Regions from separate parts of the Bacillus mojavensis genome, predicted to be linked through region 2. Evidence: predicted binding sites of a transcription regulator. Region 2 holds the regulator's gene; each other region holds the start of a gene.
What was found. Region 2 encodes Rex, which represses fermentation and respiration genes when NADH is low (regulators of the CRP and FNR family bind a similar motif). Its sites were predicted from a motif close to TTGTGAAATATTTCACAA; they were not measured.
Positions count from the first base shown of each region.

Region 1: HC660_RS01740 (L-lactate dehydrogenase) is a predicted target of Rex. The motif match lies at 1,212-1,229, and genes of this name have one in related genera.
Region 3: HC660_RS06775 (helical membrane plugin domain-containing protein) is a predicted target of Rex. The motif match lies at 6,612-6,629, and genes of this name have one in related genera.

Region 1 is NZ_CP051464.1:320,896-328,859, forward strand. It holds gene HC660_RS01730 (YfcC family protein) at 1-526, shown strand, start outside; gene HC660_RS01735 (DUF6773 family protein) at 642-1,133, shown strand; gene HC660_RS01740 (L-lactate dehydrogenase) at 1,269-2,234, shown strand; gene HC660_RS01745 (L-lactate permease) at 2,266-3,891, shown strand; gene bmr3 (multidrug efflux MFS transporter Bmr3) at 3,931-5,469, opposite strand; gene HC660_RS01755 (MarR family transcriptional regulator) at 5,582-6,046, shown strand; gene HC660_RS01760 (LysE family translocator) at 6,121-6,750, shown strand; gene HC660_RS01765 (YqcI/YcgG family protein) at 6,821-7,582, shown strand; gene HC660_RS01770 (amino acid permease) at 7,584-7,964, opposite strand, start outside.
Region 2 is NZ_CP051464.1:642,628-650,591, reverse strand. It holds gene groL (chaperonin GroEL) at 1-395, opposite strand, end outside; gene groES (co-chaperone GroES) at 442-726, opposite strand; gene HC660_RS03395 (CPBP family intramembrane glutamic endopeptidase) at 964-1,698, shown strand; gene HC660_RS03390 (YdiK family protein) at 1,695-1,886, shown strand; gene tatC (sec-independent protein translocase protein TatCy) at 1,933-2,691, opposite strand; gene tatAY (sec-independent protein translocase protein TatAY) at 2,698-2,871, opposite strand; gene HC660_RS03375 (redox-sensing transcriptional repressor Rex) at 2,893-3,540, opposite strand; gene moaC (cyclic pyranopterin monophosphate synthase MoaC) at 3,537-4,049, opposite strand; gene HC660_RS03365 (ABC-F family ATP-binding cassette domain-containing protein) at 4,176-6,104, shown strand; gene tsaD (tRNA (adenosine(37)-N6)-threonylcarbamoyltransferase complex transferase subunit TsaD) at 6,331-7,371, opposite strand; gene rimI (ribosomal protein S18-alanine N-acetyltransferase) at 7,364-7,819, opposite strand; gene tsaB (tRNA (adenosine(37)-N6)-threonylcarbamoyltransferase complex dimerization subunit type 1 TsaB) at 7,829-7,964, opposite strand, start outside.
Region 3 is NZ_CP051464.1:1,300,281-1,308,244, forward strand. It holds gene yjiB (monooxygenase YjiB) at 1-647, shown strand, start outside; gene HC660_RS06740 (macrolide family glycosyltransferase) at 670-1,848, shown strand; gene HC660_RS06745 (DUF8096 family protein) at 1,887-2,072, opposite strand; gene HC660_RS06750 (uroporphyrinogen-III synthase) at 2,254-3,066, shown strand; gene HC660_RS06755 (ABC transporter permease) at 3,109-3,861, opposite strand; gene HC660_RS06760 (ABC transporter ATP-binding protein) at 3,861-4,613, opposite strand; gene HC660_RS06765 (DMT family transporter) at 4,736-5,707, opposite strand; gene HC660_RS06770 (cupin domain-containing protein) at 5,836-6,366, shown strand; gene HC660_RS06775 (helical membrane plugin domain-containing protein) at 6,723-7,139, shown strand; gene HC660_RS06780 (NAD(P)/FAD-dependent oxidoreductase) at 7,179-7,964, shown strand, end outside.

The sequences.
Region 1 (7,964 bases), 320 kb from region 2:
CCTTGCCGGATTCATTGGAGGACTTGCGGCAAACGATATTGCCAAAACTTTTATTACCGGCTGTCAGAGTCTAGTATACGGTGCGCTGATTGTCGGGATGGCGCGGAGCATTTCTGTCATTCTTGAAAATGGAAAGCTGCTGGATACAGTCGTCAATGCTTTGGCTTCGGTGTTGGACGGATTCAGTCCGATGGCCGGCGCAATCGGCATGTATATCGCCAGTGCTTTGCTTCATTTTCTCATCTCTTCAGGATCGGGCGAAGCGGTTGTGTTCATTCCGATTTTGGCACCGCTCGCTGATTTGATGGGAATCACGAGACAGGTCGCGGTGGAAGCGGTTATGCTTGGAGAAGGGGTTGTCAACTGTGTGAACCCGACGTCCGGCGTTTTGATGGCAGTGCTTGCCGCCAGCGGAATTCCGTACGTCAAGTGGCTTCGGTTTATGCTGCCGCTCGCTCTGATTTGGTTCTTAATCGGGCTTGTGTTTATTTGTATCGGTGTCTTGATCAATTGGGGGCCGTATTAAACATTGCTGCCCGCCGGCTTGTACGGCGGGCTTTTCATTTATTCGTTGCAGAAGCGCAGGCTGTTATTGTAACATGTAAGCCATAAGCCATTCGTAAAAGTGCGGGAGGAAGGTCATGAATAATCTGCATAACAGACTTTCAGGCGTGAATGGGAAAAATAAGAGAGTAAAAGAAAAAGAACAAAAAATCTGGTCGGAGATCGGCATGTTAGCCGGGGCGATTGCGCTGCTGGATGTGATCATCCGCGGCATTATGTTTGAATTTCCGTTTAAAGAATGGGTCGCGAGCCTTGTGTTTTTGTTCATTATCATCTTATATTACTGCATCAGGGCATCTGCTTCTGGAATGCTGATGCCGAGAATAGACACCGAGAAAGAACTGCATAAACGGGTGAAGCAGCAGTTCACAGAATCAATAGCTGTCGCCTTTGCGGTAGTGGTGCTTACGATGTATGACAGGGGGATTCCCCATACATTCTTCGCTTGGCTGAAAATGTTTCTCTTATTTATCGTCTGCGGCGGCGTTCTGTTTCTGCTACGATTCGGGATCGTGAAGCTGTCTTACAGAAGATCGGTAAAAAAGGAGTCTAAGAAGAAATCATCATAGAGGATGGTTTCTTTTTTTGTTCATAAATCAGACAAATCTTTTCTCTTGCAAAAGTTTGTGAAATGTTGCACAATATAAATGTGAAATACTTCACAAACAGTCATCGAAGAAAAACATACCCTGGAAGGATGATTAATGATGAATAAACATGTAAATAAAGTAGCTTTAATCGGAGCGGGTTTTGTTGGAAGCAGTTATGCATTTGCGTTAATTAACCAAGGGATCACAGATGAACTTGTGGTCATTGATTTAAATAAAGAAAAAGCAATGGGCGATGTAATGGATTTAAACCACGGAAAGGCGTTTGCGCCGCATCCGGTCAAAACATCTTTCGGAACATATGAAGACTGCAAGGATGCTGATATTGTCTGCATTTGCGCCGGAGCAAACCAAAAGCCTGGTGAGACACGCCTTGAATTAGTAGAAAAGAACTTAAAGATCTTCAAAGGAATTGTCAGTGAAGTCATGGCGAGCGGATTTGACGGCATTTTCTTAATCGCGACAAATCCGGTTGATATCCTGACTTATGCAACATGGAAATTCAGCGGCCTGCCAAAAGAGCGAGTGATCGGAAGCGGTACAACACTTGATTCTGCGAGATTCCGTTACATGCTGAGCGAATACTTTGGCGCAGCGCCTCAAAACGTGCACGCGCATATTATCGGTGAACACGGCGATACTGAGCTTCCTGTCTGGAGCCACGCAAATGTCGGCGGTGTGCCTGTCGGTGAACTCGTTGAGAAAAACGATGCGTACAAACAAGAGGAGCTAGACCAGATCGTAGATGACGTGAAAAACGCCGCTTACCATATCATTGAGAAAAAAGGTGCGACTTATTATGGTGTTGCGATGAGCCTTGCCCGCATTACAAAAGCCATTCTTCATAATGAAAACAGCATTTTAACTGTCAGCACCTATTTGGAGGGACAATACGGCGCAGATGACGTATACATCGGCGTTCCGGCTGTCGTAAACCGCGGAGGTATCGCAGGCATCACTGAGCTGAACTTAAATGAGAAAGAAAAAGAACAGTTCCTTCACAGCGCAGACGTCCTTAAAAATATTTTAAAACCTCATTTTGCAGAACAAAAGGTCAACTAATCGCAACTATAGAGTAAAGGGCTGATTGTCAATGTGGGAGCAGTTGTATGATCCGTTTGGAAACGAGTATGTGAGCGCACTTGTGGCGCTCACTCCGATTCTCTTTTTTCTCTTAGCTTTAACCGTTTTTAAGATGAAAGGCATTCTTGCGGCATTTCTTACCCTAGCCGTCAGCTTTTTGGTTGCCGTTTTGGCATTTCATATGCCGGTTGAAAAAGCCGTTTCTTCTGTTTTATTAGGCATCGGAAGCGGTTTGTGGCCGATCGGCTACATTGTCCTGATGGCAGTGTGGCTCTATAAAATCGCTGTGAAAACCGGGAAGTTTACCATTATTCGTTCCAGCATTGCCGGCATCTCGCCTGACCAAAGATTACAGCTATTATTAATCGGTTTTTGTTTTAACGCATTTTTGGAAGGTGCGGCCGGCTTTGGTGTTCCGATTGCAATCAGTGCGGCGCTGCTCGTCGAACTTGGCTTTAAACCGTTAAAGGCGGCTGCGCTCTGCTTAATTGCGAACGCTGCCTCTGGAGCCTTCGGCGCGATCGGGATACCGGTGATTACAGGCGCGCAAATTGGAAACTTGTCTGCTCTTGAATTGTCACGGGCATTGATCTGGACACTGCCGATCATTACATTTCTGATTCCGTTTTTACTCGTGTTCATATTAGACCGGATGAAGGGGATCAAACAAACCTGGCCTGCCTTGCTGGTTGTCAGCGGACTGTATACAGCGGTTCAGACGCTGACAATGGCTGTGCTCGGACCGGAATTAGCTAACATTTTGGCGGCGCTGTTCAGTATGGGCGGGCTAGCGCTCTTCCTGCGTAAGTGGCAGCCGAAACAGATTTACCGTGAGCAGGGAGCCGGAGAAGCTAGTGAGAAAAAAAGATACAGCGCGGCAGACATTGCCAAGGCGTGGTCACCTTTCTACATTTTAACCGCGGCGATTACCATCTGGAGCCTTCCTGCCTTCAAAGCGCTTTTCCAAGAAGGCGGACTGTTGTATCAAACAACGCTTCTTTTGAAAATGCCTTTTCTGCATCAGCAAATTATGAAGATGCCACCAATTGTACCATCTGCCATGCCGTTAGATGCAGTCTTTAAAGTTGATCTGCTGTCAGCGACCGGTACAGCGATTTTAGCGGCGGTCATTGTTACGGGACTGTTCAGCAAAAATTTCTCTTATCGGGATGGTTTCAGTTGCTTGAAGGAGACGGGGAAGGAACTGTGGATGCCAATTGTCACGATCTGCTTTGTGATGGCGTTTGCCAATCTGGCCAACTTCGCGGGGCTTAGCTCTTCCATCGGGCTGGCACTGGCGAAAACAGGCGATTTGTTCCCGTTTGTCAGTCCTGTTCTCGGCTGGATCGGCGTGTTCATTACTGGCTCAGTTGTCAGCAATAATGCGCTGTTCGGTCACCTGCAGGTCGTCACCGGTGCGCAGATCGGGGCCGGTTCTGATTTGCTGTTAGCCGCAAATACGGCGGGCGGGGTAATGGCGAAGCTCGTTTCTCCGCAATCTATCGCCATTGCCGCTGCCGCGGTCGGCCAGACAGGGAAGGAATCAAAGCTGTTTAAACGGACAGTAGCGTACAGCCTGATTCTGCTATTGATCATCTGCATATGGACATTTATTCTAGCAAGATTAGGTGTTTAATAGAAAAAAGCAGTACACCCAGGGTGTACTGCTTTTTCATTAATTTGCTTTCTTCGTCATTTCCTCAGTTGTTTTGACTCTTGTTTTTCCCATAAACAAAACGGTAATCGCCGCGAGAACAATTGGAATCAAAGCAAGTAAAAAGACATATGTGATGCTTGAGGACATGGCGTCGATGATCCGGTTCAGAATTGCAGCAGGGATCTGTGATCGTGTGCCGGCTTGGAAAATCGCTTGCGGATCACCGATATTCTGTGGCGCGCCTGAGCCGGCGGAGCCTTTCATCCCGCTGAAGGCGTCGCTTAGCTGGTTTGTGAACACGTTTGTCTGAACCGTGCCGAAAATCGTGACACCGAGCGTCATGCCGAATGATCGCAAAAATGAATTGGTGGAGTTGGCCGTTCCCCGAAAACGAGGTTCTAAATCATTCATGGATGCTGCTGGGAGCAGCGAGAAGTTAAAGCCTACGCCGAAGCCTGAAATCATCATAAAGACAGTCAGCCATACGCGTGCTGTGTCCGGCGTCATATTGGAAAGCAGCAGCATGCCGATAAAGAAAGCTGTGACGGAAATCAGCATGAGATTGCGGAAGCTTGCCTTCGTTTGGAAGATTCCACCGATCATACTTCCGATCACGGATCCGATCATCATCGGTGTCAGAATAAAGCCTGCGCTCGTCGCTGAGCTGCCGTATACTGCCTGTACGAAAATCGGAATAAACACTGCTAAAATAATGAATGTTCCGCCATAAAGAAAAGCGAGAATCTGCGCTGTGGCAAACAAGCGGTTCTTAAACATCCAGAAGGAGATAATCGGTTCTTCCGCTTTTCTCTCCACAATAAAAAAGGCAATAAAGAAAACCGCGAAAATGATAAACAGGCCAATGATTTGTATCGAATTCCAGTCGTATGTTTTGCCGCCGAGCTCAAGTGCGAACATCAGGCACACAATGGATACGACTAAAGTAATTGCGCCGCCCCAATCAATTTTCTGCTTTTTATGCTCCAGCGATTCTTTGTAATAGCGGATGATGAAAAACAATGACAGTGCGCCGATAGGGACGTTGATGTAAAACACCCAGTGCCAGCTGATAGCGTCTGTGATAATAGCGCCTAACAGCGGGCCGAGAACACTTGATAATCCAAATACAGCGCCGAACATGCCCGACATTTTTCCGCGCTTTTCCGGCGGAAATAAATCAAAGATGATCGTAAAGGCAATCGGCAGGAGCGCTCCGCCGCCAATCCCCTGAATGGCCCGGTAGATGATTAGCTGGTTCATGGTTTGTGCAATTCCGCATAATGCCGAACCGATTAAGAAAAAAATAAGTCCAAACAGGAAAAAACGTTTTCGGCCGTACATATCGGAAAGCTTGCCGTAAATCGGCATCCCAGCCATGACTGCCACCATATAGGATGCAGTCACCCAAGCGAATTTATCAAAGCTTCCAAGATCCGCTACAATGCTGCCCATCGCGGTGGCAACAATTGTATTGTCCATCGCGGACATTAAAATGCCCAGCAAAAGACCAAGAACCACAAATTTAGTGGAAGGATTTTTTGCGGCTGTTGTATCCATTTATTCTACCTCCTCTACCTTTTTTAAGTAAGGTTTGATATCATGATAATAGTTTGATTATTAATTATCTCGATTATCAAGATAAATTTGATTTTATAGGGAGGACTGTCAGTTGTCAACAAGAAATTCCAGAAGTGAGTTGGAAAAGGCCGCCATTCAGATTTTTCGGAAATTGGGCACTAGAACCATTCTGTTTCATCAGGCGGCTGCTCAAGCTCTCGGTCTGTTTCCTACCGATTTGAAATCAGCTGACATATTAAATGAAGCAGGACCAATGACGGCCGGTGAACTGGGGAAAAAAACGGGACTCAGCACCGGTTCCGTTACGGCGCTTGTTGACCGGCTGGAAAAAGCGGGGTATGTGGCTCGTGAAAGGGACCCGAACGACCGCAGAAGAGTGATTATCGTGCCCCTTACCGCTTCTAAACAGCATGTGAAGGATTTGTTCCGTTCACTGTCAGAGTCCACGATGGATCTGTGCCGCGAGTATACGGAGGAGGAATTGGAACTGATTTTCGGTTTTATCGGCAAAGCCTCCGATATTATGGAGGAAGAGCTTGACCGGTTGAAACAATAGGTGATTTTTGTGCATAGCTTGGCCCGTTCCCGAATAAATTGTACAAGTTGAGTAAGAGAGGGGAGTACGGGCCGGTGAACACTTTTTTGAGTTATATTGTGCTGGGGCTGTCCTTGTCTGCGCCTGTGGGACCTGTCAATGCGGCGCAAATCGATAAAGGCATTAAAAATGGATTTTGGCATGCGTGGATTTTTGGTTTAGGCGCCATGACTGCTGACGGACTGTATATGATTTTCATCTATTTCGGACTGTCACAGTTTCTGACCGCTCCATTCGTAAAAACGTTTTTGTGGCTCTTCGGCTTTTTTGTACTGACCTATACCGGTATTGAAACGCTGAAGAATATCAGGGAAGCGATGGATGTACGCAGCTCGAAGGGGAAGCCGTCCTACAGAAAAACATTTGCATCGGGTTTTCTCATTTCACTGTCCAATCCACTGAGCATCCTGTTTTGGCTTGGGATTTACGGGAGCATTCTTGCGAAAACGGCTGAGACTTACAATGTGAATCAGCTACTCATTTATAGTTCCGGCATTATGATCGGTATCTTAATCTGGGATTTTTGCATGGCCATTGCAGCCAGCACTTTCAGAAACCTGCTTAATGAAAAGCTGTTAAGGGGCTTGACCGCAATCGCGGGCATATCTCTTCTTGTATTCGGGTTTTACTTCGGTTATCAGGGCATCAAAGAGTTATTGGGCTGATGCATGAAAGGACAGTCACCTGCCGCCTTCCATTTTAATATAGTATCCAGATGATACTGGAGGTGGATCAATGGTGAAAGGGATTTACACCAAAAGTTTTCTGGAACGGAATCAAACTGAGTTCCCGGAATGGCAAAGAATCGCTTTTGAGCTATTGGCAGAAACTGTAGCGGATGACGCGGATACGTTTCCGTGCATTCCCGGCCGCCAGGCGTTTCTGACTGATCAGCTTCGCATTGCTTTTGCCGGAGATCCGCGGGAAAACCGTACAGCGGAGGAACTGGCGCCACTGCTTGCGGAGTACGGCAAAATATCGCGGGACACAGGAAAATACGCATCTCTCGTTGTGTTGTTTGATACACCGGAGGATTTGGCTGAGCATTATTCCATTGAGGCGTATGAAGAGCTGTTTTGGAGCTTTTTAAATAGACTGAGCGAACAAGATGAAAAAGAGTGGCCGGCAGATATGCCGGCCGATCCAGAGCATTATAAGTGGGAGTTTTGTTTTAACGGCGAGCCGTATTTTATTCTGTGTGCAACGCCGGCTCATGATGCGAGGAGAAGCCGAAGCTTCCCTTATTTTATGATCACGTTTCAGCCAAGATGGGTGTTTGAAAATCTAAATGATTCAACCCCATTTGGCCGAAACATGAGCAGGCTGATCCGATCCCGTTTACAGGCTTACGATCAAGCTCCGATTCATCCGCATTTAGGCTGGTACGGAGGAAAGGATAATCGGGAATGGAAACAGTATTTTCTCCGGGATGATGAAAAACAGGTATCAAAATGCCCGTTTTCATATTTAAAGAACATGTTTAACAAAATGAAATAGTTCACGAGCTGGCAGGGCGGTCTTTATGTCCCTGCTTTTTTTGATAAATCAAGGTGACAACGGCAATGACAGCTAGAAATCCCAAGCTGACAAAAAATCCGGGTCGGCTTGATTTTTCAAACAGCGTGCCGGACACAGCCGCCGCGATCAGAATTGTCGCCAAATAAATTTGCGTTTTCGCCATGGCTGCCGGATTGGTCAGCTTTTTGCTAGAGAACAGGATAAACAGCCAAGTGTATAAAAGCATAAGACCGGCCGCTGTTGTCATGTGCTCGTAAATATTTTTAGGCAGCACTAAAGACAGTACGATAGACACGATAAGCCCCGCAAATGTTAATCCGAGCGCGGGCCAGCATATTTTTTTGCCTTCTTTTAGAGTAAA
Region 2 (7,964 bases):
TCTTTCAGGTTCTCGATCGCAACGTTTACAGCTTGTTCCATACCTTTACGCACGCCTACAGGGTTAGCGCCTGCTGTTACGTTTTTAAGGCCTTCGCGGATCATTGCTTGCGCAAGAACTGTCGCAGTTGTTGTACCGTCACCGGCAACGTCGTTTGTTTTGCTGGCTACTTCAGCTACAAGCTTAGCACCCATGTTTTCAAACGCGTCTTCAAGTTCGATTTCTTTAGCGATTGTTACACCGTCATTTGTGATTAACGGAGAACCGAATTTTTTCTCTAGAACCACGTTGCGTCCTTTTGGTCCTAAAGTTACTTTTACAGCATCAGCAAGTGCATCAACACCGCGAAGCATTGCGCGGCGAGCTTCTTCACTAAACTTAATATCTTTTGCCATGTGTACGAAACCTCCTCGAATTTTTAAGTATTTGTTTATTTAAGAATTAGCCGATAACAGCTAAAATGTCGCTTTCACGTAAGATTAAGTATTCAGTACCTTCGTATTTCACTTCAGTACCTGCGTATTTTGAGAAGATAATGCGGTCGCCCTCTTTTACTTCTAAAGCAACGCGCTCTCCGCTTTCTAACACGCGACCTGAACCAGCTGCCACGATTTTGCCTTCTTGCGGCTTTTCTTTTGCAGAATCCGGTAACACAATTCCGCTGGCAGTTTTTTCTTCAGATTCTACGAGTTCAATGACAACGCGATCACCTAATGGCTTTAACAATGTAATAACCTCCTCAATAGTATGAATATGTAATTTTAGCACTCAGCACTAAAGAGTGCTAACACAACTCTTATAATAAAGAATCTGACTTCCAATTTCAAGTGATAAGATAAAAAATTTTTCACGCTTACATCATTCTTTTCAGCTCTGATATCCCTTGGTTTTTTCACCCCCGTTCAATTATGTTACAATAGCTGTAGACAAAAGAAACCCACTTAACAAAGGAGTACATACCATTTGAGAAAACAGTATTGGTTTATTATTTTGACATATATCATCATGCAGTTTTCAGCAGTAATCGGGATTCCCTTGTTATTTAAATTCGGTTATGCGGGAGGACAGCCCACAAAAGAAAATCTGCTGCACGCGCAGGGATTATGGTCCGTCATCAGTTTTATTGCCTGTCTGATTGTTGTATTGCTCATTCTCAGAACTGTGCCTAAAACTACGTTGCGAAACGAAAAGAAAGACTCTGTCGGACTATCGATCCTTTGGGCGATAGCCGGTTTTTTCATAGCCCTTTTCTCTCAAGGAATAGCCGGTTCTATTGAATATTATGTATTTGGCATCGGAAGAGAATCAGAAAATACAAAAGCCATCCTGGATGTGATTCAGGCAGTCCCGCTTATGATTATCGTTTCTTCTATCATCGGGCCAATATTAGAAGAAATCATCTTCAGAAAAATCATTTTCGGCGCGCTGTACGAAAAAACGAATTTCTTTATTGCCGGACTGATCAGCTCCATTATTTTCGGAATTGTTCATGCCGATTTGACGCACCTTCTGCTGTATACAGCAATGGGCTTTACCTTTGCATTTTTATATGCGAGAACCAAACGGATTTGGGTGCCGATTTTCGCCCATGTAATGATGAATACATTCGTCGTCATTATGCAGCTTGAGCCTGTTCAGAAATACCTTGAACAGCAAAGCACACAAATGCAATTGATTATTGGAGGATTACTTTCATGAGAAACCCGATAGTGTGGGGAATGATCTACTTTGCCGTAGGGTGCATCTTTACTTATCTCGCCGCAAGCTCACCAGGCAGCATGTGGTCATTTTACTCCATCCTGCTGATGGTGTTCGCTGCATACAACATCAGCATTTCTTTTAAGATGTTCGCCTTTTCATTTAAAACAAAGAAAAACCAGAAATAAAGAAAATCCATTTCTCTTCTATGAGAAATGGATTTTTTTATGATGGTTAAGAAGAAACGTCATGATCGGCAGCACTGCTTTTCTGCGCTTTCCGATAGGCAGCCTTCGATATTAAAATACTGATTTCATACAAAATCAAGAGCGGAACAGTCACCATCATATGAGACAAAAGCTCAGGTGGTGTAATCAGAGCAGCAATCACAAGCAGCGTAAAGTACGCATACTTTCTGATTTTCGTTAAAAACATCGGTGTCACAATTCCAAGCCTTGTCAAAAACATAAGGATGACCGGCATTTGAAACAATAGTCCAAACGGAATCGTCAGCTGCAGAAGAAAATGAAAATATTCATTAATTCCGATTACCTGAGTGACATTCAAATCTTGAGAGATCCGTTTCATAAAATCGACAACAAAAGGAAATAAAATATAATAGGAAAAAGATAAACCCGCTAAAAACAGCAAAATAGAGATCGGAATGTAGCTGAGCGTTACTTTGCGTTCCCTTTCATAGAGACCCGGGCTCACAAAAGCCCAAAGCTGGTAAAGAATAACCGGCGAAGTCAGGACAATCCCGATGATAAACGCAAACTGCATAAACACATAAAGCGGGTCTGTCAGATTAAACGCATTGAGCGTGAGCTCCTTCGCTTCATCCGTTTCTTGCAAATACACTATAATCGGCTTCGCTAAAAAAAATCCCGCGATAAAGAAAACGACAAACGCCAGCGCCACAACCAGCAATCGTTTTCGAAGCTCCGCAATATGCTCCAGCAGCGACATTTGATTCACTTTCATTTGTGTCATCCTAACTTACTGATTCTCTTTCTTTTTTTCCTCATCATCACTCGCTAATCCTTTAGTAGCGTTTTTGAATTCACGAAGTGTGTCTCCAGCCGCTTTTCCCAACTCAGGCAGCTTTTTGGGACCAAAGATAATCAGAGCAACGATTGCGATAACAGCAAGGCTTCCAGGACCGATCGGCATATTTGGGCTCCTCCTTTCCGGTTACTCGATTTCCTCTAAAACAGAATAATGCTTCAAGAAATAAACCAGTGACTGAAGCTCTACAGCTAAATCTATATGATGAATTCGAATGTGTTCCGGCACATTCAAACGGGCCGGCGTAAAATTAAGAATACCCTTAATCCCTAACGCAACCAATCTGTCGGTAATCGATTGGGCCGCAACTGCGGGCACTGTAAGAATGGCAACTGATTCGCCTTTTACATGTTTTTCAAGATCATCTAGGTTAAAGACGGGCACACCGCCTACCTCAGTTCCTATTTTACTCTCATTTATATCAAAAGCCATAGAAATTTTCGTGTTATTATTTTTTGTGAAATTATAGTGAAGAAATGCTGTTCCTAAATTCCCGACACCAATCAAGATAACGTCTGTCATTTCATCCTGATCAAGTGTTTTTCGGAAAAATGACAGCAAATAATCAACATTATATCCGTATCCTTTTTTGCCAAGAGCTCCAAAATAGGAAAAATCCCTGCGAATCGTGGCAGAATCAACCTTTACGGCATCACTGAGTTCAGCAGATGATACACGCTGTTTTCCTGACGCATGCAGATTCTTTAAAAAGCGATAATAAAGCGGCAGCCGTTTTGCCGTCGCCTGCGGAATTTTTGATTGATCCTTATTCATTTTTGGTCCTCCAAATTATACTCGGATAGTTCTCTTTTAAAGTCACCGTTTTTCCCGCCTGTCTTTTCCAGCAAGCAGGTAGGGCCGATGACCATCCCCTTATCAAGCGCCTTGCACATATCGTAAACAGTAAGGGCACACACCGATGCAGAAGTTAGCGCTTCCATTTCCACACCTGTACTCCCTTTCGTTTTGACCTGTGCTTTTATATGAAGTATAACTTCTGTTTCTTTTATTTTCCAGTCAAACGAAATATCGACCCCGCTCAAGGATAGCGGATGGCACATCGGAATGATATTTGATGTTTGCTTTGCAGCCATAATGCCCGCCACCTGAGCGACAGCAAGTACATCTCCTTTGCCGATATCATGGCTTTTTATTTTCTCGTACACTTCACTCTTCATGTGTACGCTTGATACAGCCGCCGCAGTACGGACAGTCGAAGATTTTTCGCTGATATCCACCATCTGGGCTCTGCCCTGTTCATTAAAATGAGAAAATCCATTCATAGTAAAAACTCTCCTTAAACAGATCATACACTATTTTCTTCTCTATGTCTTATCCGGCCAATGTATTGTTTGCTGAGTTCTGGTTCATAAGCTACACTTAACTTATTATAGCAGAGGTGAAATAATATGATGATCTTACAAATTAATCAGCTTTCCAAATCATTTGGTGCTGATACTATTTTAAACAATATAAAGCTGGAAGTCAGAAACCGTGATCGCGTCGCAATTGTCGGAAGAAACGGCGCGGGGAAATCTACACTCCTTAAAATTATCGCAGGTCACCTTTCATATGAAAAGGGTGAAGTTATCAAGCCGAAAGATATCACAATGGGCTACTTAGCCCAGCATACCGGCTTGGATTCTAAGCTTACCATAAAAGAAGAGCTGCTGACTGTTTTTGATCACTTAAAAGCAATGGAAAAAGAAATGCGCACCATAGAAGAAAAAATGGCGGCAGCTGATCCAGGTGAACTGGAAAGCATCATGAAAACCTACGACCGCCTTCAGCAGGAATTTAAAGATAAAGGCGGCTATCAATATGAAGCAGATGTCAGATCTGTGCTGCACGGTCTCGGCTTCAGCCATTTTGACGATTCAACGCAGGTGCAAAGCCTGAGCGGTGGTCAGAAAACAAGACTGGCCTTGGGTAAGCTTTTGTTAACACAGCCTGACCTTCTCATTCTAGATGAGCCGACCAACCATCTGGACATTAATACGCTGACCTGGCTTGAACATTATTTGCAAGGCTATTCAGGCGCCATTCTGATTGTTTCTCACGACCGCTACTTTTTGGATAAAGTGGTGAATCAGGTGTACGAGGTATCTAGATCAGAAAGCAAAAAGTATCACGGCAACTACAGCGCTTATCTCGATCAGAAAGCTGCCCAATATGAAAAGGATCTTAAGCTGTATGAAAAACAGCAGGATGAAATCGCTAAGCTGCAGGACTTTGTAGACCGAAATCTGGCGAGAGCCTCAACGACAAAAAGAGCACAAAGCCGGCGGAAACAGCTTGAACGGATGGACGTCATGTCAAAACCGCTCGGCGACGAAAAATCAGCAAATTTTCATTTTGATATTACAAAACAGAGCGGGAACGAGGTCCTGCGGGTTCAGGATCTGACCATCAGCTATGAAAACCAGCCGCCGCTTCTGACAGATGTTTCGTTTAGGCTGACAAGAGGAGAAAGCGCCGCTCTTGTAGGTCCCAACGGAATCGGAAAATCAACCTTGCTGAAAACATTAATAAACACACTGAAGCCGGATCAGGGAACAATAGCGTACGGCTCAAATGTCAGTATCGGTTACTATGACCAGGAACAAGCTGAGCTGACCTCCTCTAAACGCGTCATTGATGAGCTGTGGGACGAGTATCCGGAGCTTCAAGAGAAAGAAATCAGAACGTGCCTCGGAAATTTCTTATTCTCCGGGGATGATGTGCTTAAACCCGTCCATTCCCTAAGCGGGGGCGAAAAAGCAAGAGTGGCCCTGGCCAAGCTGATGCTGCAAAAAGCTAACTTTCTCATTCTTGATGAGCCGACAAACCATCTTGATTTAGACAGCAAAGAAGTTCTCGAGAACGCCTTGATCGATTATCCGGGTACATTGTTATTTGTCTCACATGACAGATATTTTATTAACAGAATCGCAACAAGGGTATACGAGCTTTCTCCAAACCATATTGAGGAATACCTCGGCGATTACGATTATTATACAGAGAAAAAAACACAGCAGCTAGAATTGGAGAAAATGAAACAGCAAGAGGAAACTGAAAAAGCAACGGCTGCACAGAAATCCGACTCTAAACGTTCATACGAGGAAGAAAAAGAATGGAAAAAGAAAGAACGCCAACGACTCAGACGCATAGAAGAAATTGAAACGACAGTTCAGACCATAGAAGAAAACATCAGCCACAATGATGAATTACTTTGTGATCCGGAAGTATATCAGAACCACGAAAAGGTACAAGCCATCCACGCTGACAACGAGAAACTTAATCAAGAATTGGAAAACCTATTATCAGAATGGGAAGAACTATCCACAGAAGAAGATTAAAAAAGTCAAGCACCTCTTTTTTAGAGGTGCTTTTTATCCACAGTAAATACCCTTATAAGCAAACGAAGAAAGCGATTTATACACAATATCCACAAAATATTCTGAATTTACCCACTTTATTAACAGCCTCTCAACCCCTTTATCCATCTATATCTCCATAATGACTAACAGATATGTGGATAAATTGAGAATTATCTGTTAATAACAATAAAAAAGCCTCACGTCATTATGTCGTGAGACCTTGATAAGAAGTCAGTTCAAGACCAGGCTGGCCATTCATATCATATGATCCGCGAATCCCTTTTTCAAAAGCAATAGTACCGGCCGCAGCAATCATTGCAGCATTATCTGTACATAAGGATAGCGGAGGAATGATGAGCGCTGTCCCCTCATGCTGGGAGAATTCCTTCTGTAACGCCGCTCTGAGCCCTCTGTTTGCAGCAACTCCGCCGGCTAAAAGAACCTGTTTGACACCATATTCTTTTGCAGCGCGTGCCGTTTTTGTCACTAAGACATCAATGACGCTATTCTGAAAACTGGCAGAAAGATCTTCCGGCGCAATGACCTGTCCTTTTTGAGCCGCGTTATGAAGCGTATTGATCACAGCGGATTTCAGCCCGCTGAAGCTGAAATGATAAGAACCTTCTTCAAGCCATGCGCGAGGCAGAGGAATAGTGTCATTCCCTGATTCCGCAAGCTTGTCAATCTGCGGTCCGCCTGGATACGGGAGCCCCATCGTTCTTGCCACTTTGTCATAAGCTTCCCCTGCTGCGTCATCGAGTGTTTCCCCGATCACTTCAAATGAACCATGTTCTTTCATATAAACCAATTCCGTATGGCCGCCGGAAACGACCAATGCAAGCGCTGGAAAAACGATCTCTTCTACCAGGCGGTTTGCGTATATATGGCCCGCTATATGATGGACTCCAACTAACGGAATATGATGCGCAAAGCTCAATGCTTTAGCGGCGTTTACCCCGATTAGCAGTGCTCCCACCAATCCCGGGCCTTCAGTAACTGCAATCGCATCTATATCACGATATGTCATGTCTGCTTTACGGAAAGCCTCTTCGATCACTAAAGTGATTTGCTCCACATGATGTCTTGATGCAATTTCCGGCACAACCCCACCGAATCGTTTATGGCTTTCAATTTGAGAGGCCACAACGTTCGAGACGATTTCTGTTCCGTTTTTTACAATCGCTGCTGCCGTTTCATCGCAGCTCGTTTCGATTCCTAATATATAAAGATCTTTTTGCTCATTCATTTATCGTCACCCACATAATTAACGCATCTTCCCCGTTATCAGTATAATAGTTCTTCCTTATTCCGCCGGGCTGCATCCCGAACTTTTTATATAAGCTTTGAGCAGGGTGATTGGAAACCCTCACTTCAAGCGAAAGCCGCCTCGCCTCTTTTTCTTTACAAAGCTCGAGAGCTGAACGAAAAAGTGCTTCTCCTAAAGACTGGCCCCTATACTCTGGTTTAATCGCTATATTTGTGATTTGGGCGTCGTCCATCACAATCCAAATTCCGCAATAACCCGCGATACAATCGTCCTTTTCAATCACGAGATAGTGGGCATATGGATTTTCAAGCAATTCATGATAAAACGAGTCCTTCGTCCAGGGAGACGTAAAGGAGGATGTTTCAATATCGTATACGTGATCAACATCATTAAGCTGCATTTTTCTGACTGCTGCTTTTGTTTTCATCCTATCACCCTACTTTTGACTTTCAATCCATTTCGCTTCTGCTTCTGCAAGCCTTAAATAATCCGGCACAAGCCCGTGAATATCAACAGCTTCCCTATCCGCACCTGCGTAAGCCAATTCTGAAGGGCGGGGATTATGCTGAGCC
Region 3 (7,964 bases), 660 kb from region 2:
AAGAGCGAAACAAGTGCGAGGAAGAACTGGCCGCGTTTTTTGCCGGCATCATAGAAGAAAAACGGAAGAAACCGGAACAAGACATCATCTCCATTTTAATTAAAGCGGAAGAAACCGGCGAAAAGCTTTCTGGAGAAGATCTGATTCCGTTTTGTACATTGCTGCTGGTGGCGGGAAACGAAACGACAACGAACTTGATTTCAAACGCGATGTACAGCATTTTAGACACGCCGGGCGTTTATGACGAATTGCGGCGGCATCCAGAGCTGGTGCCTCAGGCGGTGGAGGAAGCTCTGCGTTTCAGAGCGCCCGCACCTGTTTTGAGGCGCATTGCCAAGCGGGATACGGAGATCGGGGGCCATCTGATGAAAAAAGGTGATATGGTTCTGGCTTTTGTGGCATCAGCAAATCGTGATGAAGCGAAGTTTGACAGGGCGCACATGTTTGATATTCACCGCCATCCCAATCCGCATATTGCGTTTGGCCACGGCATTCATTTTTGTCTCGGGGCTCCGCTTGCCCGTCTTGAAGCAAAGATCGCGTTAACATCCTTGATTTCTGCTTTTCCTCATATGGAATGCGTCAGTATCACTCCGATTAAAAACAGTGTGATATACGGATTAAAAAGCTTCCGTGTGAAAATTTAATAGATAAGGAGACTGGAGATTCATGAAAAAGCACCATATCTCGATTATCAACATCCCGGCGTACGGGCATGTCAATCCTACGCTTGCATTAGTGGAGAAGCTTTGTGAGAAAGGGCATCGTGTCACATATGCGACGACTGAGGAGTTCGCCGCCAGTGTTCAGCAAGCCGGTGCAGAAGCATTGATCTATCATACATCCTTGAATATTGATCCTAAGCAAATCAGGGAGATGATAGAAAAAAATGAGACGCCGATCAGTATCTTAAAAGAATCACTTAGCATTCTTCCGCAGCTTGAGGATTTATATCAGAATGATCATCCTGATCTGATTATCTATGATTTTATTGCGCTAGCGGGAAAATTGTTTGCTGACAAGCTTCATATACCGGTCATCAAGCTTTGTTCCTCATATGCCCAAAATGAATCCTTTCAGCTCGGAAGTGAAGACATGCTGTTAAAAATGAAAGAAGCAGAGGCTGAATTTAAAGCCTATTTGGAGCAAGAGCAATTGCCGGCTGTTTCATTTGAACAGTTAGCTGTGCCGGAAGCATTAAATATTGTCTTTATGCCGAAGTCTTTTCAGATTCAGCATGAGACGTTCGATGACCGTTTCTGTTTTGTCGGCCCATCCCTTGGGAAACGGACGGAACAAGAAAGTTTGGAAATTGAAAAGGGCGATGGCCCGCTTATGCTGATTTCATTGGGAACGGCGTTTAACGCATGGCCGGAATTTTACAAGATGTGCATCGAGGCATTTCGGAATTCTTCATGGCAAGTGATTATGTCTGTCGGGAAAACGATTGATCCTGAAAGCCTGGATGAGATCCCTGCTAACTTTACCATTCGCCAAAGCGTGCCGCAGCTTGAGGTATTGGCGAAAGCCGATTTGTTTATTTCTCATGGCGGGATGAACAGTACGATGGAGGCGATGAATGCCGGTGTGCCGCTCGTCGTCATTCCGCAAATGTATGAGCAGGAGCTCACTGCAAAGCGTGTCGATGAATTAGGCCTTGGCGTTTATTTGCCGAAAGAGGAAGTGACTGTTTCCAGGCTTCAGGAAGCGGTTCAGGCGGTATCCGGTGATCAAGAGGTGCTCAGCCGCGTCAAGAATATGCAAAAGGATGTAAAAGAAGCAGGCGGAGCGGAGCGTGCGGCAGCTGAGATTGAAGCGTTTATAAAAAAATCCGCTGTACCGCAGTAACATAAAAAACCGAAATCAATTTGATTTCGGTTTTCTGTTTAAATGTTTTTTTTCATCCCGCATCTCCGGCATTCTCTCAAAAACTTTCCGCCTTTTACGGAGCTTTTGAACAGTGTGTAGTCACAATTGTCGCAGCGCCCGCTGTGGACGTCCGGATATTCGTTGAATTCGTAAATTACCGATGTGTCGTAGCCTTTTGTTTCGTATTCTTCTTTTGTTTCCATGATCGATCCTCCGTTAAAAAAACGTGTCTATTGTTTATATTATAGCATGCACCCGGTGTATTCAACGGGTAATGAGAGGCATTTGGTTCATCTTGATTTCTCCTTTGATTTGCGACACAATAGCTTTATTAAAGGTTATATACATATAAAGCCTAAGCTGGCAAAGAGGAGAGGAACGGATATGGGGAAAGGTTTACATGGAAAACGCGTTGCGATCGGCGGTTCTCGGAAAACGGAAGAAATCAGCACAATCATTGAAAAACAGGGCGGAATTCCTGTCGTCCGTTCTCTCCAAGGAACGGTATATTTGGCAGAGGAACAGGTGGAGCCGGAGCTGCGCAAATTTGCGGAAGAAAAAGCCGACTGGGTGATCTTTACGACAGGCATCGGTACGGAGACGCTTGTGAAGATGGCAGAGAAAATCGGCGTGAAGGACGAGTTCCTGATGGCGATTCGCCAGGCTAAAGCGGCATGCCGAGGGTACAAAACATTGTCTGCGTTAAAAAAGCTCGGAATCACAGCAGAGGCTTCTGATGAAGATGGGACAACCAGCGGATTGATCCGGTCCTTGGAGCCTTACGATTTTTCAGGAAAAAAAGTAATGGTGCAGCTTCACGGAGAAAACGCGCCTGCCCTCATAGCATTTTTGAAAGAAAAGGGAGCTTCAGTTTTGCCGATCCTTCCATATCAGCATATCCCGCCAGAGAAGGAAACGGTGGAACAGTTATGCCGGGAACTGCTGAATGGTGAATTGGATGCTGTTTGTTTTACCACGGCGATTCAGGTTCGTTCTCTGTTTGATTTTGCCAAGGAGCGCGGCTTTATCAATGAAGTGAAGGCTGTATTCGAAGAGCGTGTCATCGCAGCGGCTGTCGGAAAAGTGACTGCTGAAGCGCTGCGGGAAGAAGGCATCACAAGGCTGCTTGCACCGGAGATTGAGCGGATGGGCGCGATGATTATTGAGCTGTCCAAGTATTATGAAGAAAAGGAATAACCAGTACAAAAGCCGCTTTCCAAATGGGAAGCGGCTTTGTCGTTATCCATTTTCCTTTAATTGCTGATGCGCGGTGAATAATGACGGGTATGTCAGCACGCTTAAGATCACACATGTCAGCGCAGCGGACGCCATCGTTGTAAAAACAATCAAAAGCTGAAAGCGAACCGCCTGAATCGGATCGGCGCCCGCTAAGATTTGGCCGGTCATCATGCCGGGAAGCTGGACAAGGCCAAGTGTTTTCTGGCTTTCTAGCGTTGGGATCATACTCATTTTCATAGCGGAAGTCAGGATGTGCTGTATGGATTGTTTTGGTGTGCCCCCAAGCGACAAAATCAATTGAATTTCTTCTTTGCGCACCCCGACCTCGGAGTTGATCCGGTTTAAAAAAAGGCTCGCGAGCACCATTGAATTTCCGATGACCATTCCGCTGATCGGGATGACATACCGTGCGGTAAGCGGGATGATGTGAAGCGCCAGAAGAATGCCTTGGGTGACGATTTCTACAATCGCTAAGGCCAGAAACACCCTCCAAAAAGAACCGATTTTCATTTTCTTTCTTTTGACGACGTTTTGGGCTGCCACCCCCAGCATTAACAGCACCATCAGCAGGATAAACACAGGGTGTTCTCCATGAAATATCAGCGATAGCACATAACCGATCACAAGCAGCTGTACCGCCGCCCGGATCGTTGCGATTATCATATCTTTTTCAACGTCGGCTTTAAAGGATTTTGATAAAAACAAGGCAATCAGCACAAAGATCATGGTTAATGAGAGAGAAAGGTAATCCATTACCGTGTGCCTCCCTTCAAAAATTCACGGGCTGCTTCATGCTGAGGACGCGAGAAAAATGTGTCTGTCTCCGCGATTTCCAACAGCCGGCCATCAGCCATAAACCAAATGGTATCGGCTACTCGTTTCGCCTGCTCCATGTTATGGGTCACCCACATCACCGTCAGTTTTTTCTCTTGATGCTGCTTTTTGATTAGCTCTTCAATCTCCAGAGCAGAAACAGGGTCCAGGGCAGATGTAATTTCGTCCAATAATAGGATGGAGGAAGGGTTTGCGAGTGTTCTGGCAAGTGAGAGCCTTTGCAGCTGTCCGCCGGATAAATCCTTGGCGCTCCTGTCTAACAGCTCTGGAGACAGGCCTGTCAGTGAAGCGAGCTCTTCAGGAGAGTAAAGCTGGGTTTGATGCAGCTTCTGTACCAGACTCAAATTGTCACGCACCGTTCCGTCAAGGACGGGAGCGGATTGAAAGGCGAGTGCGGCCGTCCGCCTTAGTTTATTCACATCCCAGTCTCTGACTTCCTTTCCGTAAATCTTCACTTCACCGTGATCCGGTGTTTTCATCAAATTACACATGGACAGCAGTGTGCTTTTACCTGAACCGGAAGGGCCCAAAACGGCCACGATTGCTCCCTGTTGAATGTCTCCGGTGACAGCCTTCAATACGTCATAGGTTTGTCCCTCTTGTTCATAGCTTTTTCGCACAGATGTGAATGAGATCGCTGGTATATCGTCTTTTTGATTGTTTGCTTCCATTAAAATATCACCTTTCAGTTAAGTGGGCTTAGACTCTACATAAATATAACGTGAAACAGGTCTCTTTTGGAAGGAGTTAAAAAAGAAAGGAGAACGGGTTTTCGCCCATTCTCCAGCCGCTGCTATGCAGTCAGATTTGACTGCGTTTTCTTTTTGGGTTTTTGTTGGGAAGCGAAGGTATGTAGCACCATTCCGGCAATAATGATCATTAAGCCGGTAAACGATAAAATGGAAGGGAAAACTCCTGACAGCAGGATTATTTCACCAAGCAAAGCGAATATCACTTCCCCGGATTGTGTTGCTTCAACAGCAGCGAGCTTTTGCGGGTTATCCCTTACCATATCCGTTGCCCAGAAAAATAAAACGGTCGCAATGATGCCTGAGCTGACGGCAACGATAAAGGATTGAACGGTTTGCCCCGCTGTCGGAAGGCCATCTGACCACCAGCCGTAAGCTGCCAATACAAGCCAGAATGGAAGGCTTGCAAGGGTCATTCCCAGCACGCGCTGAAATGTATCAAGCCTGCCTCCGTATTGCTCAAGCATTCTCCGGTTTCCCAGCGGGTAGGCGAAAGCCGCGATGACAACCGGCAGCACGCTGAAGAGCAGCATTTTTCCGGAAAGCGATTCTGCATGCTGGAGCTGTATCAGTGCCGCTCCGATCAGAATGACCACGGAAGTGCCCAGTGAAACAAGGGGAATCTTTTGCCGAACGAGCAAAGTGCCTCCAGGCGTGTCTTTTTTCTCATAGAAAAATGGAGACAGCAGCACACCGGCTACAATGGTAATTTGCCATGTTCCGGCTACGAGCCAGCCCGGCCCGAATGCGGCGGCAAACGTGATTGGCGCATAAAAAAGCACAAAGCCGACAAAGCTCCACTTTATCCAAAATAACGGCTTTTTCCGCATTTCTTGTAAAAGAGGAACGAACTTCCCTTTCATTATGACAATCAGACATAAAAACGGAACCATAAATATAAAGCGTAACGAGGCGCTCCAAAGCCAGCTGCCTCCGGATAATTCCATCGCCCTGTTTAAAATAAAGGTAACGGCGAAAAAGAGAGAAGCCAATATTCCGATTACAATCGCTTTCATCAAATCCCTCATTCTGGCATTATTTTTTTATACTATACTACCCGGGATGATACAGATCAACGGAATTGTGAGAAAATAATGATGTTTTACAGATCAATAGATGTGGAAGACAAAAATAGGGAGGCGAGATGATGGAAACAGAAACGTACTTTTTTCAGGATGACGGAAGGATTCCAAATCACCCTGATTTTCCGCTCGTTATCTATAAAAATGTTTTTATGGGACGTGCTGAACTGGCAGAGCGGATCGTCAACCGGCATGGCTGGCTAAACAGCTGGTCGGGCAGTGTTTTTCCGTACCATCATTATCATAGCAATACGCATGAAGTCCTAATCACAGTCCGAGGGGAGGCTGTTATTCAATTTGGGGGAGAAAAAGGAGCTGCTATTCCTATCAAAACGGGCGACGCAGCGGTCATTCCAGCCGGCGTCGGGCATAAAAAGCTAAGCGCGAGCCCGGATTTTACCGTGATCGGCGCTTATCCAGAAGGTTCTCGGTATGATATAAAGACGGGAAAGCCGGATGAAAGAGCGGCTGCAATAGAGAATATAGAGCAAGCAGTACTTCCGGCATTGGATCCAGTTACAGGAAAAAGAGAACCTCTATTGGACATATGGGTAAGTCGCAGGGGAGAAAATTGTTGGATTGTCAATAACTAGTGCTGAAGAAATGTTATGACACGGGCACCATATAAATTAATTTCATAATCGAAGCAATTCACGTTCAAATTTTGTTCAAAAAGTGTTATCATATAGAAGGTAATCAAATTGGAGTTTTTTATGTTTGCTATTTTCAGAGAGAGTAAAGGATTTTGACTTATTCAATGGTTTATTTTTGAGATAAAAATAATACTGAATATGGCAAGATGAAAAACTGGGTAGTAAACATTTATTTTTGCGAATGATTGTGCATGAATTCACAATCCTTCTTCTCATGCTTTCAAACATGAGATCAGGGAGAGGCACTACCCTTTCCAAAAAATCAGCATACTGCTTATAGTAAAGGAGAATTGGATATGCCAGAAACAATCGATCAAACAAATGCGTCTGTCAGCCAAAGCCAGCAAGATCTTATTGATCAGCTGTTAAAGCCAGAAGTTCAAGAATCACTGACTGTTTTAGTTGACCAGCTTCCAAAGCTGACTGAATTAGTGAATATTTTAACGAAGTCTTATGATTTCGCTCAGTCTGTTGCGACTGACGAAGTATTGAAAAGCGATACAGTCGGTGCGATCACTGAAATTCTTGAGCCTGTAAAAGAAACAGCAAAAGAAGTGGCTGCGACTGCAATCGAAGCGAAAGACCGCGCGGATGCTAGCAACGAAACGATTGGACTTTTCGGCCTGTTGCGCATGCTGAAAGATCCTCAAGCTCAAAAGCTGTTCCGTTTTGCTAACAGCTACCTTGAAATCATGAACGAAAAACAAAAATAATCTCAGATTCAAATTGATATAAAGGACGGAGGATATACGATGTCAAAACATATTGTCATTTTAGGCGCTGGTTATGGCGGTGTTCTTTCTGCTTTAACAGTTCGCAAACACTACACAAAAGAACAAGCACGCGTGACAGTGGTAAACAAATACCCAACTCACCAAATCATTACGGAATTACACCGTCTTGCAGCAGGCAACGTGTCTGAAAAAGCGGTTGCAATGCCGTTAGAAAAACTTTTCAAAGGCAAAGACATTGATCTTAAAATCGCGGAAGTCAGCTCTTTCTCTGTTGATAAAAAAGAGGTTGCGCTTGCTGACGGTTCTACATTAACTTACGATGCGCTAGTAGTAGGCCTTGGTTCTGTCACTGCTTACTTCGGCATCCCAGGACTTGAAGAAAACAGCATGGTTCTTAAATCTGCTGCTGATGCGAACAAAGTCTTCAAACATGTTGAAGACCGTGTGCGTGAGTACTCTAAAACGAAAAACGAAGCAGATGCAACAATCCTTATCGGCGGAGGCGGCTTAACAGGCGTTGAGCTTGTCGGTGAGCTTGCTGACATCATGCCGAACCTTGCGAAAAAATACGGCGTAGATCATAAAGAAATCAAATTGAAACTGGTTGAAGCAGGTCCGAAAATCCTTCCTGTTCTTCCGGATGATCTTATCGAACGTGCTACTGCAAGTCTTGAAAAACGCGGCGTTGAGTTCTTAACAGGCCTTCCTGTTACAAATGTAGAAGGAAACGTAATTGATCTGAAAGACGGATCAAAAGTGGTTGCCAACACATTTGTTTGGACTGGCGGCGTACAAGGTAACCCA